One region of the Sinorhizobium sp. P24N7 genome, then DNA from elsewhere that is predicted to be linked to it. Evidence: riboswitches for the same ligand, from Rfam matches in the RefSeq annotation. Region 1 holds a riboswitch; each other region holds the start of a gene.
The links. A riboswitch is a leader RNA that binds a small molecule or an ion and turns the genes downstream of it on or off. The one in region 1 is predicted to bind cobalamin.
Positions count from the first base shown of each region.

Region 2: another riboswitch for cobalamin. It lies ahead of ACFHWW_RS19655 (ABC transporter substrate-binding protein); the one in region 1 lies ahead of ACFHWW_RS14350 (aromatic ring-hydroxylating dioxygenase subunit alpha).
Region 3: another riboswitch for cobalamin. It lies ahead of cobU (bifunctional adenosylcobinamide kinase/adenosylcobinamide-phosphate guanylyltransferase); the one in region 1 lies ahead of ACFHWW_RS14350 (aromatic ring-hydroxylating dioxygenase subunit alpha).

Region 1 covers NZ_JBHMIW010000007.1:200,709-203,974, reverse strand. The annotation lists gene ACFHWW_RS14355 (2Fe-2S iron-sulfur cluster-binding protein) at 1-51, opposite strand, end outside; gene ACFHWW_RS14350 (aromatic ring-hydroxylating dioxygenase subunit alpha) at 48-1,292, opposite strand; cobalamin riboswitch at 1,405-1,608, opposite strand; gene ACFHWW_RS14345 (DUF6656 family protein) at 1,929-2,522, shown strand; gene ACFHWW_RS14340 (L-threonylcarbamoyladenylate synthase) at 2,588-3,266, shown strand, end outside.
Region 2 covers NZ_JBHMIW010000011.1:5,508-8,773, forward strand. The annotation lists partial or broken gene ACFHWW_RS19645 (TRAP transporter permease) at 1-994, shown strand, start outside; gene ACFHWW_RS19650 (DUF1850 domain-containing protein) at 991-1,365, shown strand; cobalamin riboswitch at 1,521-1,749, shown strand; gene ACFHWW_RS19655 (ABC transporter substrate-binding protein) at 1,918-2,985, shown strand; gene ACFHWW_RS19660 (iron ABC transporter permease) at 2,982-3,266, shown strand, end outside.
Region 3 covers NZ_JBHMIW010000025.1:39,131-42,396, reverse strand. The annotation lists gene cobW (cobalamin biosynthesis protein CobW) at 1-640, opposite strand, end outside; gene cobU (bifunctional adenosylcobinamide kinase/adenosylcobinamide-phosphate guanylyltransferase) at 644-1,171, opposite strand; cobalamin riboswitch at 1,289-1,705, opposite strand; gene ACFHWW_RS31270 (FecR domain-containing protein) at 1,935-2,843, shown strand; gene cyaD2 (adenylate cyclase CyaD2) at 2,908-3,266, opposite strand, start outside.

The DNA of each region.
Region 1 (3,266 bases):
GGGATCGAGCTCGTCGAAATGGTGAAAGGAGCGAGGCATTTCCATGGTCATGCCACCCGCGAGAGGTGCGCGGCCCCGCCCTGAAGGCGGTCCAGCATGAAGCTCGAATACCACTCGACGAACTGCATGACGCCTCCCTCGTGTTCGGCCGAATATGGACCCGGCTCATAGGCCGGCGAGCGGATCCCGAACGCGTTTTCCTCGACGATCTGCCGGTCCTGGTCGTTGGTCTCCGTCCAGACGTGCGTCAGCTCGTCTATCGTATAGTCGACGCCCTCCACCGCATCCTTGTTGACCAGCCATTTGGTCGTAACCTGCGTCAGTTCCGGCCCGAGCGGCAGAACGCGGAAGGTGATCGCATGATCGCCCAGAATGTGGTTCCACGTCGTCGGATAATGGAAGAGGAGCAGCGTGCCGATGCCATCGGCGTCGAGCCCGGCGGAGAGCTGCCTGCGTACGGCCTTCTGTCCGGACATCGTATAGCTCTCGGCGCCGTTGATCAGGGGCATTCTCGTCATGCGGAACTGGCCGGTGGGCGCGATCCTGAAAGCGCTCGGAAGGCCCGCCGCCTCGCATTTCTGCCAATGGGCGCCGATTTCCGGGTCGTTCATCGCCCCCTGGACACCGGTGACGGTCGGCGCTTCGGGATAGGTACGGCAGAGTTCCGGATGATTGGCGGCGCAGTGGTAGCACTCGCGATTGTTCTCCCAGACCAGCTTCCAATTGCCCTTCTCGACGATCGTGCTCTCGAAGGCGACCTTCGTTTCCCCGAGGCGGTGCGGCGCGAGATAGCCCGCGACCGTCTCGCGGAACGGCCGGAAGTCCATTGGTTGTTCGGCAAGGCTGATGAAGATGTAACCGCCGACGGTTTCGCAGTGGATCGGCTTAAGACTGTGCTCGGCCGGGTCGAACCCCTCGGGCATCTGCCGCGCGAAGAGCAGGCGGCCGTCGAGCTCGTAGGTCCACTGGTGGTAGGGACAGACGAGTTTGGCGGATGAGCCTTTTTGCTGCGTGCAGACGCGCGAGCCGCGATGGCGGCACGAATTGTGCAGTGCCCGGACCGCGCCCTGTCTGTCTCGAACGATAACGACCGGGTAATCGCCGACCTGCACCGTGAAATAGTTCCCCGGCCGCGGGACTTCACAATCATGGCCGATGAACAGCCAATCCTTGTACCAGATCTGCTCCAGGTCCTGGCGATAATAATCAGGATCGACGTAGAAGGCGCGGTCGAGGCTGTAGCCTTCGCGACGGGTCTTCAGCTTGCGCAGCATTTCGGTCTGAATTTCCATGCCCTTATCCTCGTTTTCCGCCGTTTCGGAGAGGCAGGACTGGAACCCGCGCCGGCCGCATGGACCCGCAACGCAATTGGCTCCGATCCGGCTGCCCGCCGCAACCAGCTACGGTCTGTTTCTGCTTCAAGGCTGGTTTCCGGGCTCTGGAGCTGTCCGCAAGGGACCTGCCCGGCGCCTTCCCGGACGCTGTGTCCAGTGGCCTTCTGCCGTGGCTGTTCGCTCCACCACCGTTGCGGGGGCAGCGCCGGGATTTGACCGGCTTCCCAATTCTCCGCCTTCCCTTCGAGGCAGCACCTTGAGTGTCCTCATCTAAGCCTGAGGGCCGGTCCGGCAACTGCCAATAGACGACATCCGATTCCAGAAAGACGACAGCCATTCGCGGCGCAATCGGCTCGATTGGCAGACGGATATTATCCATAACAAACAAGGAAGTAGGTGAATCTCCGCGCAGCCGGCGGATTTTTCGGCAGCGCCGTTCATGGCGCGAAGGCGACTGGCCATTTTACGACACGGCCCACCGACACCAGGTCTGATCGATGCCCGCACGGCCGCAAACGAACCAATTCGTTAACTGTGATGATTTACGTTCGCTACCATCAACCCGCTTTCGGACAGGATGGCGCGACGACGCCCATGGCAAAACTCCGATATTACGACGCTGCCGACAAGGCGGCCGCACCGGCGAAAGCCAAGGCTCACACCGAGTTCCTGCGGACCGGCCGGATCGACAGACGCCGGTGGATGGCGAACGAGCGTCAGTATCTCAGTTATGCCGAGGTTGCGCAGCGAACGGCGCGGAAGCTGACGACGGCGGGCGAGACGACCCACAGCCGAATCAACGGGTTTCATGCCTCGATGCAGTTCCCGAAGATGGTCTTCCATCGCACGCTCGCCAACAGTCCGCATCTCGGCTACTGCCACGTGACCGCCGCGAAAACCTGCCTCGCCAAGGGACATGAGATCACCTGGTCCTTTTATCTCGCGAACTTCTTCTGCGACCTCGGGAACGAGACCCATTTCTTCGACCGGATCCAGCCGGGCTATTCGCGCATGTATTTCGCCGTCGCGATCGAGCCCGATGCCGGCGAAGAGCGGATCGTCGTCAACCGCAACGTGCGCGGCAACGGCCTGATTTTCCGGACGCAGGATCCGAAGGTGGCGCTGAAGAACGTGCTGATGCTCGGCGCACGCGACGAAGCCTTGCGGCGGATCATTCGCAGCCTTTGACCAAGAAAATCGTTCTGTTTTTGCAATCGCTCCGTTAAGGAAGCGACGGAAAGGATCAGAACGCCATGGCCGAGATCATCGACACGCGCATCGAACCGGAGCGGGCAATCGAGACGGCTTGCGCAGTTCTTTCGGACAGGGAACCCGTGGCGATCCCCACGGAGACCGTATACGGCCTTGCCGCCGATGCCACGACCCCCGATGCGATCAGCCGCATTTACGAGATGAAGGGGCGGCCGCGGTTCAATCCGCTGATCTGTCACGTCTCCGATCTGGCGATGGCGGAGGCGCATGTGACCTTCGATCCGGTTTCGAGACGTTTGGCCGAGGCTTTTTGGCCTGGCCCCCTCACGCTGATCCTGCCGCAGCGGCGGGAAAGCACCGTACACACGCTCGCATCCGCCGGTCTCGATACGCTCGGAATTCGGATGCCCGACGGGTTCTCGCGTCGGGTGATCGCCCGATTCGGGCGGCCTTTGGCGGCGCCGAGCGCCAACACCTCGGGCAAGATCAGTCCCACCAGTGCGGCCCATGTGCAGGCGGATCTCGGCTCCAGGCTGAAGCTCATCCTCGACGCAGGCCCGGCCGCGATCGGCGTTGAATCGACCATCGTCAAGGTCGAGAACGGAAAGCTGCGGCTGCTGAGGCCCGGGGGGCTCGACGCGGCAGAGATCGAAGCTTTGACCGGTCTTGCCATCGAGCGCCCGGAGACCGCCGGCGCTGTCATCGAGGCGCCCGGCATGC
Region 2 (3,266 bases), on a different contig from region 1:
TCTCCGGCTATACGCCGCTTTTCGCCGGTACGGTCGGCCTGGCCTTCACCGGCCTTCTGATCCTGGGCAGTTCGCTCGCGCTCGGCCTTCCCGCCGGTGTCATACGCATCATCTTCTGGGTCGGCCTCGGCCTCGTGGCGGCCGCCTTCTTCCAGTTCGGCATCGGCGTGATCGTCGCAGCGCTGGCGCTGCTGATTGCCGGCAACGCCTTCCTGAAGGGCGGCCGGGAGACCTTGGTGATATGTCGCGACGCCCTTGCCGAAGGGGCCAAGACGGCCCTTCCGGTGGCGATCGCCTGCGCGCTCGTCGGCGTGATCATCGGTACGATGACGCTGACCGGAGCGGCCAATACCTTCGGCCAGTTCATCGTCTCGGTCGGAGGCAAAAGCCTGTTTCTGTCGCTGCTTCTGACCATGGTCACCTGCCTCGTGCTCGGCATGGGCATACCGACGATCCCGAACTACATCATCACCTCGTCGATCGCCGGGCCCGCGCTTCTGGAACTCGGGGTACCGCTTATCGTCAGCCACATGTTCGTCTTCTATTTCGGGATTCTTGCCGATCTGACGCCACCGGTGGCGCTTGCCGCTTCGCGGCAGCACCGATCGCGCGGGAAAGCGGGCTGAAGATCTCGATCCAGGCGATCAAGGTGGCGGCGGCCGGTTTCGTCATCCCGTTCATGGCCGTTTATTCGCCGGCGCTGATGCTGCAGGATGGCGGCGCGATGGCCGCATCGGTGGGCTATCCGGCTGCCGTCGCCTATATCGTCGTCAAGACCGGTCTGGCGATCGCGCTCTGGGGTGCCGCCGTGGTGGGCTTCGCCGCAGTCCGGCTCGGGGTTTTCGAGCGGGTGCTCGCGGCCGCGGCCGCCTTCACGTTGCTGGCGGCGCTGCCGATCACCGATGAAGTCGGCTTTGCACTCTCCGCGCTCTTCGCCTTCGTGATCTGGCGGCGCGCCCGCCAGGCTGGCCGGCAGACGGCGAAACCGGCATGAGCGCGCTTGCCTGCATCATCGGCGGCAAGGCTGTCGCCGTTGCTGCGGGTGTCTTCACCCTCGGCTGGACCCATTCGGTCGAGAAGACCGAATGGCAGGAGCGTTGGGCCGTCACGGCCGATGGTCTCGTTCTCGAGGAGGCGCGCGTGCAGGGTTCGGGTGCGGGAATGGAGCCGGGAGACAATGCCCGTCGCCAGGGCCGCTGGTGGGTCTGGACGCCCGACCTGCCGCCGCTTCCCGAGCTGGTCCTGGCCGCCTCCGGAGCGACCGTCTCCGGCTGGACGCTTTGCGACGCCGGCGGCTGCCGCGAGCTCGCGGCGCAAAGCCGGGAACCAATCGTCCTGCGGCCATGCGATGGCCCAAAGCCATAATGGCCGATGCCGATCTGGCGGCACCGGTTGAAGGAACAGTACGGGGCCCTTGTGAAATGTTATTACGTAACTTTCTGTTGACGAGTGTAATAACATAACATATTGAACCCCTACGCCGCGGCGTCGCGTTTCACCTTGACCGGCGGCTGCATTCTAAATTAACTGAGCCTGACGGTTCCCCTACCCGTGAGGTGGAGGGGATTAATAGGGAACACGGTGCGGACGACCCAAGAGGGACCAAAACCGTGGCTGCCCCCGCAACTGTAAGCGGATCGTCGTTCATCGTGGCGCCCAGGCGCCAGCCACTGCGCGCGTTGCGCGGGAAGGCAGATGAGCGATTTCTGTCCGCGAGCCAGGAGACCTGCCGTCAAATCAGATCCAACGTCACGGGCGGGGATGCCCGGAACAGGAGCAAGCCATGACCATCTTTCGCGCCTTGCGGCGCACGCTTTCATCAGTTTCCCCGAGGTCGAGCCGTCACTCGTCCGATCAAACCCGATCGGCAGGCTGACGATCACGGCCGTATAGCGGCCTCACATTCGGGGACTATTCATGAACAGCTTTTGGAAACGACCGCTCATTGCGGGTCTCATCACCTTTTCCGCAGGCGTAGCGGCTCTTGACCGTCCCGCCTTCGCTGCCGAGACGACCTATCCGCTGACACTCGAAAACTGCGGTCGGCAGATCACCTTCGACAAGACGCCGACGCGCACCGTCTCGATCGGCCAGAGCAGCACCGAAATCCTCTATCTGCTCGGCCTTGCGGACAAGGTCGCCGGCACCGCCCTCTGGGTCGGCCCCGTCCTTGAAGGTTACGAGGAGGTCAACGCCAAGGTCGAGCGCCTGGCAGACAACGATCCGAGCTTCGAAAGCGTGGTTGCCAAGAAACCGGACATGGTGGCGGTGCAATTTCAATGGCAGGTCGGCCCGGAAGGCGTGGTCGCGCGGCCGGAGCAGTTCGAGGAGCTCGGCATTCCGGTCTACACATCGCCTTCGGATTGCACCGGCAAGGAGAATTCGGCGGCGAGCGACGGCGTGCGCCGGCAGGTCTTCACCATGGATCTCGTCTATCGGGAAATTCGCGAGCTGGCGCAGATTTACGATGTTCAGGACAAGGGCGAGAAGGTCGTAGCCGAGCTGAAAAGCCGAGAAGAGGCGGCGCGCGCCAAGGTCGCCTCGGCCGGGGGCAAACTCTCGGCGGTCTTCTGGTTCTCCAGCGCTGCCGATGCCGACCCCTATGTCGCCGGCAGGAACGGCGCACCCGGCTACATAATGGCGGCGCTCGGAATCGAAAACATCATCGACACTGAAGACGAATGGCCGACGGTCGGCTGGGAAACCATCGCCAAGGCCGAGCCGACCATGATCGTTGCCGGCTCCATGGAGCGTCGACGCTACCCGCTGGACAGCCTCGACGCCAAACTCGAATTCCTGAAGACCGATCCCGTGGCGAGCCTCATGCCGGCAGTCGCCAAAGGCTATGTGTTCGACATGGATGCGCAGGCGATGAACCCGACGATCCGCACGATCGAAGGAATCGAAGCGCTGGCGGATGCCATCGCCGAGGCCGGACTTGCGCCCAAGGCTGGGCCGGCTTCCAAGGGTGGGTTGGGCAAGTGAGCCGCGTGCTGACCCTGGCCGGGCGAACGGGGACGGGGCGCGTCGGCGCGGCTATCGCCGCGCTCGTGATCCTGTTCGCGGCACTCTGGATGGGCGCTGCGATCGGCGAAACGGCGATCCCGTTCAAGACCGTTGCGCAGACGGTCGCGAATCGGCTGTGGAACGCCGGCTATCCGCTGGCCCCGATCGACGAGGGCATCATCTGGAGCTACCGACTGAGCCGGGCGGTCGTGGCCGCTTCCTGCGGGGCGGCGCTCGCGCTCTCCGGCGCCGTGCTGCAA
Region 3 (3,266 bases), on a different contig from region 1:
TCGGCTTGCGGCTGATGCGGGAGGCCACCTCTTCGCGTACGGACTGCAGCCCCGCGGCGTCGATAAGGTCCGTCTTGTTGAGAACGATGAGATCCGCGGCGGTGAGCTGATCCTCGAAAAGTTCTTCAAGCGGGCTTTCGTGGTCGAGATTATCGTCGCCGACGCGCAGCGCGTCTACCTTGTCGTGATCATCGGCAAAGCGGCCCGCGGCGACCGCCGCACTATCGACGACGGTGACGACGCCGTCGACCGTTACCTCGCTGCGGATGTCCGGCCAGTTGAATGCGGCGACGAGCGGCTGCGGCAGCGCCAGTCCGGAGGTTTCGATGACGATATGATCCGGCCGGTTCTCCCTCTCGAGCAGCTTCGTCATGGTCGGGATGAAGTCTTCGGCAACAGTGCAGCAGATGCAGCCATTGGTCAGTTCGATGATGTCCTCTTCCGAGCAGGCTTCCGCTCCGCAGCCCTTCAGCACATCGCCGTCAACCCCGAGATCACCGAATTCGTTGATGATCAGCGCGATGCGCTTGCCGTCGGCATTCTGCAGCAGGTTGCGGATCATCGTCGTCTTGCCGGCACCGAGAAAGCCGGTGATGACGGTAGCCGGTATTTTGCCCTGCGGCGCCCTTGCGAGTGTCATGAATCAACCCTTCATTTTCAGCGGCAGTCCGGCCGCGACAAAGTAAACTTCTGCGGATTTCTCCGCCACGATCTGGTGGAGCCGGCCGGCGTGATCGCGAAAGTCGCGCGCCATCCGGTTTTCCGGGACGATCCCGAGACCGACCTCATTAGAGACGAAAACGAGTCGCGAGCGCGCCGCGGGCAGAAAGGCGGCGAGCGCGGCGAATTCGGCGGCCATGTCGCGCTCCTCCATCATCAGATTGGTCACCCACAGGGTCAGGCAGTCTATGAGGACAGCCCGGCCGGGCTCATCGATGCGGCGAAGCAGCCCCACGAGATCGAGCGGTTCTTCGTGGGTGGTCCAACCCTTCCCCTGCCGAGTAGCCTGGTGAAGGGCGATGCGTTCCCGCATCTCCTCGTCGAAGGCCCGGCCGGTCGCAAGATAGTGCATCGGAGACCCGGTGGCCTCGACGAGTTTTTCCGCGAAGGTGGATTTTCCCGAACGCGCGCCGCCAAGCACGAGGATCGGGCCGAGATTGGAAATGTCCATACCGCCTGCCCTAGAGAAGGCTATAGCGGCAACGGCGCGCGCCGAGAACGCGTTGGATCGAAGACCTGTGAGCCACGTCAACCTCCGTGCTGGCATCGGGGAGCATCTCCCCTCGGGCGGAATGCCCTGACGGATGGCAGGTCTCCTGGCTCACGGCGTCACGATCCTCATGGCCGCACGTTCGACGAACCGGCTCGGCCCGAAAAACGATGCGGCAAAAGACCGAACGGGCTCGCCTCGCCTTCCCGGCGTTTGCGGCATCGCGAAAGGCGGACGATTCGTAGAAGAAGAGGCGTCCTGCCTGGCTCATCGCAATGCCACGCCAGTGGCTTTTCCGACATGCCGCCAAACTTCACGAGACTGCCCCATGCAGCGCGTGGAAATCCGGCGGAATGCCCGATGGCGAACCCTGACCGTTCTACAGTCGCGGGGTCGGCTGCGATAAGGGCGCCCGGCGTGGGTCCGCCCCGTCGCATTCCCATTTACTCCCTCGCCCCACCTCGGCACGAGGGAACCATCCATACTGCGTTAATTATGAAGCGGCGGCGGCAAAGTCAATCGACGGCCTGCGACACCGGGACCGCCGATTACGGCAGATATGCGCTTTCGCGCCGGCTACCCCGAACGGGTAGGCAGACACTTCCGGCCCGGCCATGATAAGAATGAATGCTTGGGGTCCGGCGACATTGTGTCGATCCGGTTATCATTCACGTTCATGATCCGCGGACCACGTCGGCCGCAGGAGATCATCGTGGAGGGTGCGATGTTTCACTTGCGTCGTGCCGCAATCGCTGCTTTGGGCGCAGCGTTTTACGGTTCCATGCCGACGATTGCCGCCGAACCGGTTGGAGAAGCGGTCCGGATCAGGACGGTCGTCACCGGCAGCGGCGGGCCGCTCGTGGAGCGGGACGCTGTTCACCGGGACGAGCGAATAAGCACGTCCAGATCTGGGCTCGGCCAGTTCGTGTTCCGCGACGGCAGTAAATTGGCGGTGGGGGCAGGCTCTTCCGTCGTCATCGACAAGTTCGTCTTCAACGATTCGAAATCGGTGCAGCAACTCACCGTCGCCGCCGCCAAAGGCACGTTTCGTTGGATCAGCGGAAATTCGAAGCACTCGGCCTATCAGATCTTGACGCCTGCCGGAACGATCGGCGTACGCGGAACCGTGTTCGACTTCTACATCGGCAACGACGGAACGACGGCGATCGTTCTCCTGGAGGGCGCGGCCCGGTTCTGCGGCCCGGCGGGATGCCAGCAGCTCACCCGACGCTGCGATTGCGTGATCGCAAAGCGCGACGGCACCATGACGGACACGCACAAGGCCGGTCGCCGCACACTGGCGACACTCGGAAACCGGAAGGCCTTGCCCTTTCTTTCGGGCGACCAAAGACTTTCTGCCTCCTTCGGCGGCATGAGCGGCAGTTGCGGCATTTCGGCCGCTATCGAGATCAAGCCGACCACGCCGGAACGGGCACGGCCGCCCGAAAAAGCAAGCCCGCAAAAGGCGCCCCGCCCGGGCAAGACGCCCAGCAACGAGCCCGGCAAGCGTGGCCTCGACAAGGGGAAGAAAGGGCAGGACACGGGCAAGAAGGGACAGGACACCGGCAAGAAGGGCCAGGATAGCGGCAAGAACGGGCAAGTGGACACAGGCACGAAGAAGGGCCGCGGTTAGAGCACTCCCAGGAAAAATGTGTAATGGTTTTCCGTCCGGAAGTGCGTTGGATCAAATGGTCTCTCTATTCGGCGGATCTGGCTTCGTCTGCGAACGGCAAAGGTTCACCGGCAAAGTGGTCTGTCCGGCGTCCGATGCGGCGGTAGAAATCCGATAATCCCCCGCACAGAGCCGGAGCCTTGAGCTTTGCGGCATTGACGAGCTCTCTGCGGGGCCGTGACCTTAAACGCATCGCCCCGATCAACTGTTCATGAATGCGCTGCAGCTCGGAAAACTCGGCCGAAGCGGCCATATGCTCGTCACCGACCACGGCGAATACCCGCGTTCGCGTGCTCTTGCCCTTCAGCGCCAGCGCCCCCGCCTCCAGCACGGCGCACCGTTCGCCCAGATCCGCCGTCGTCTCGGATATCAGAATATCGAAGC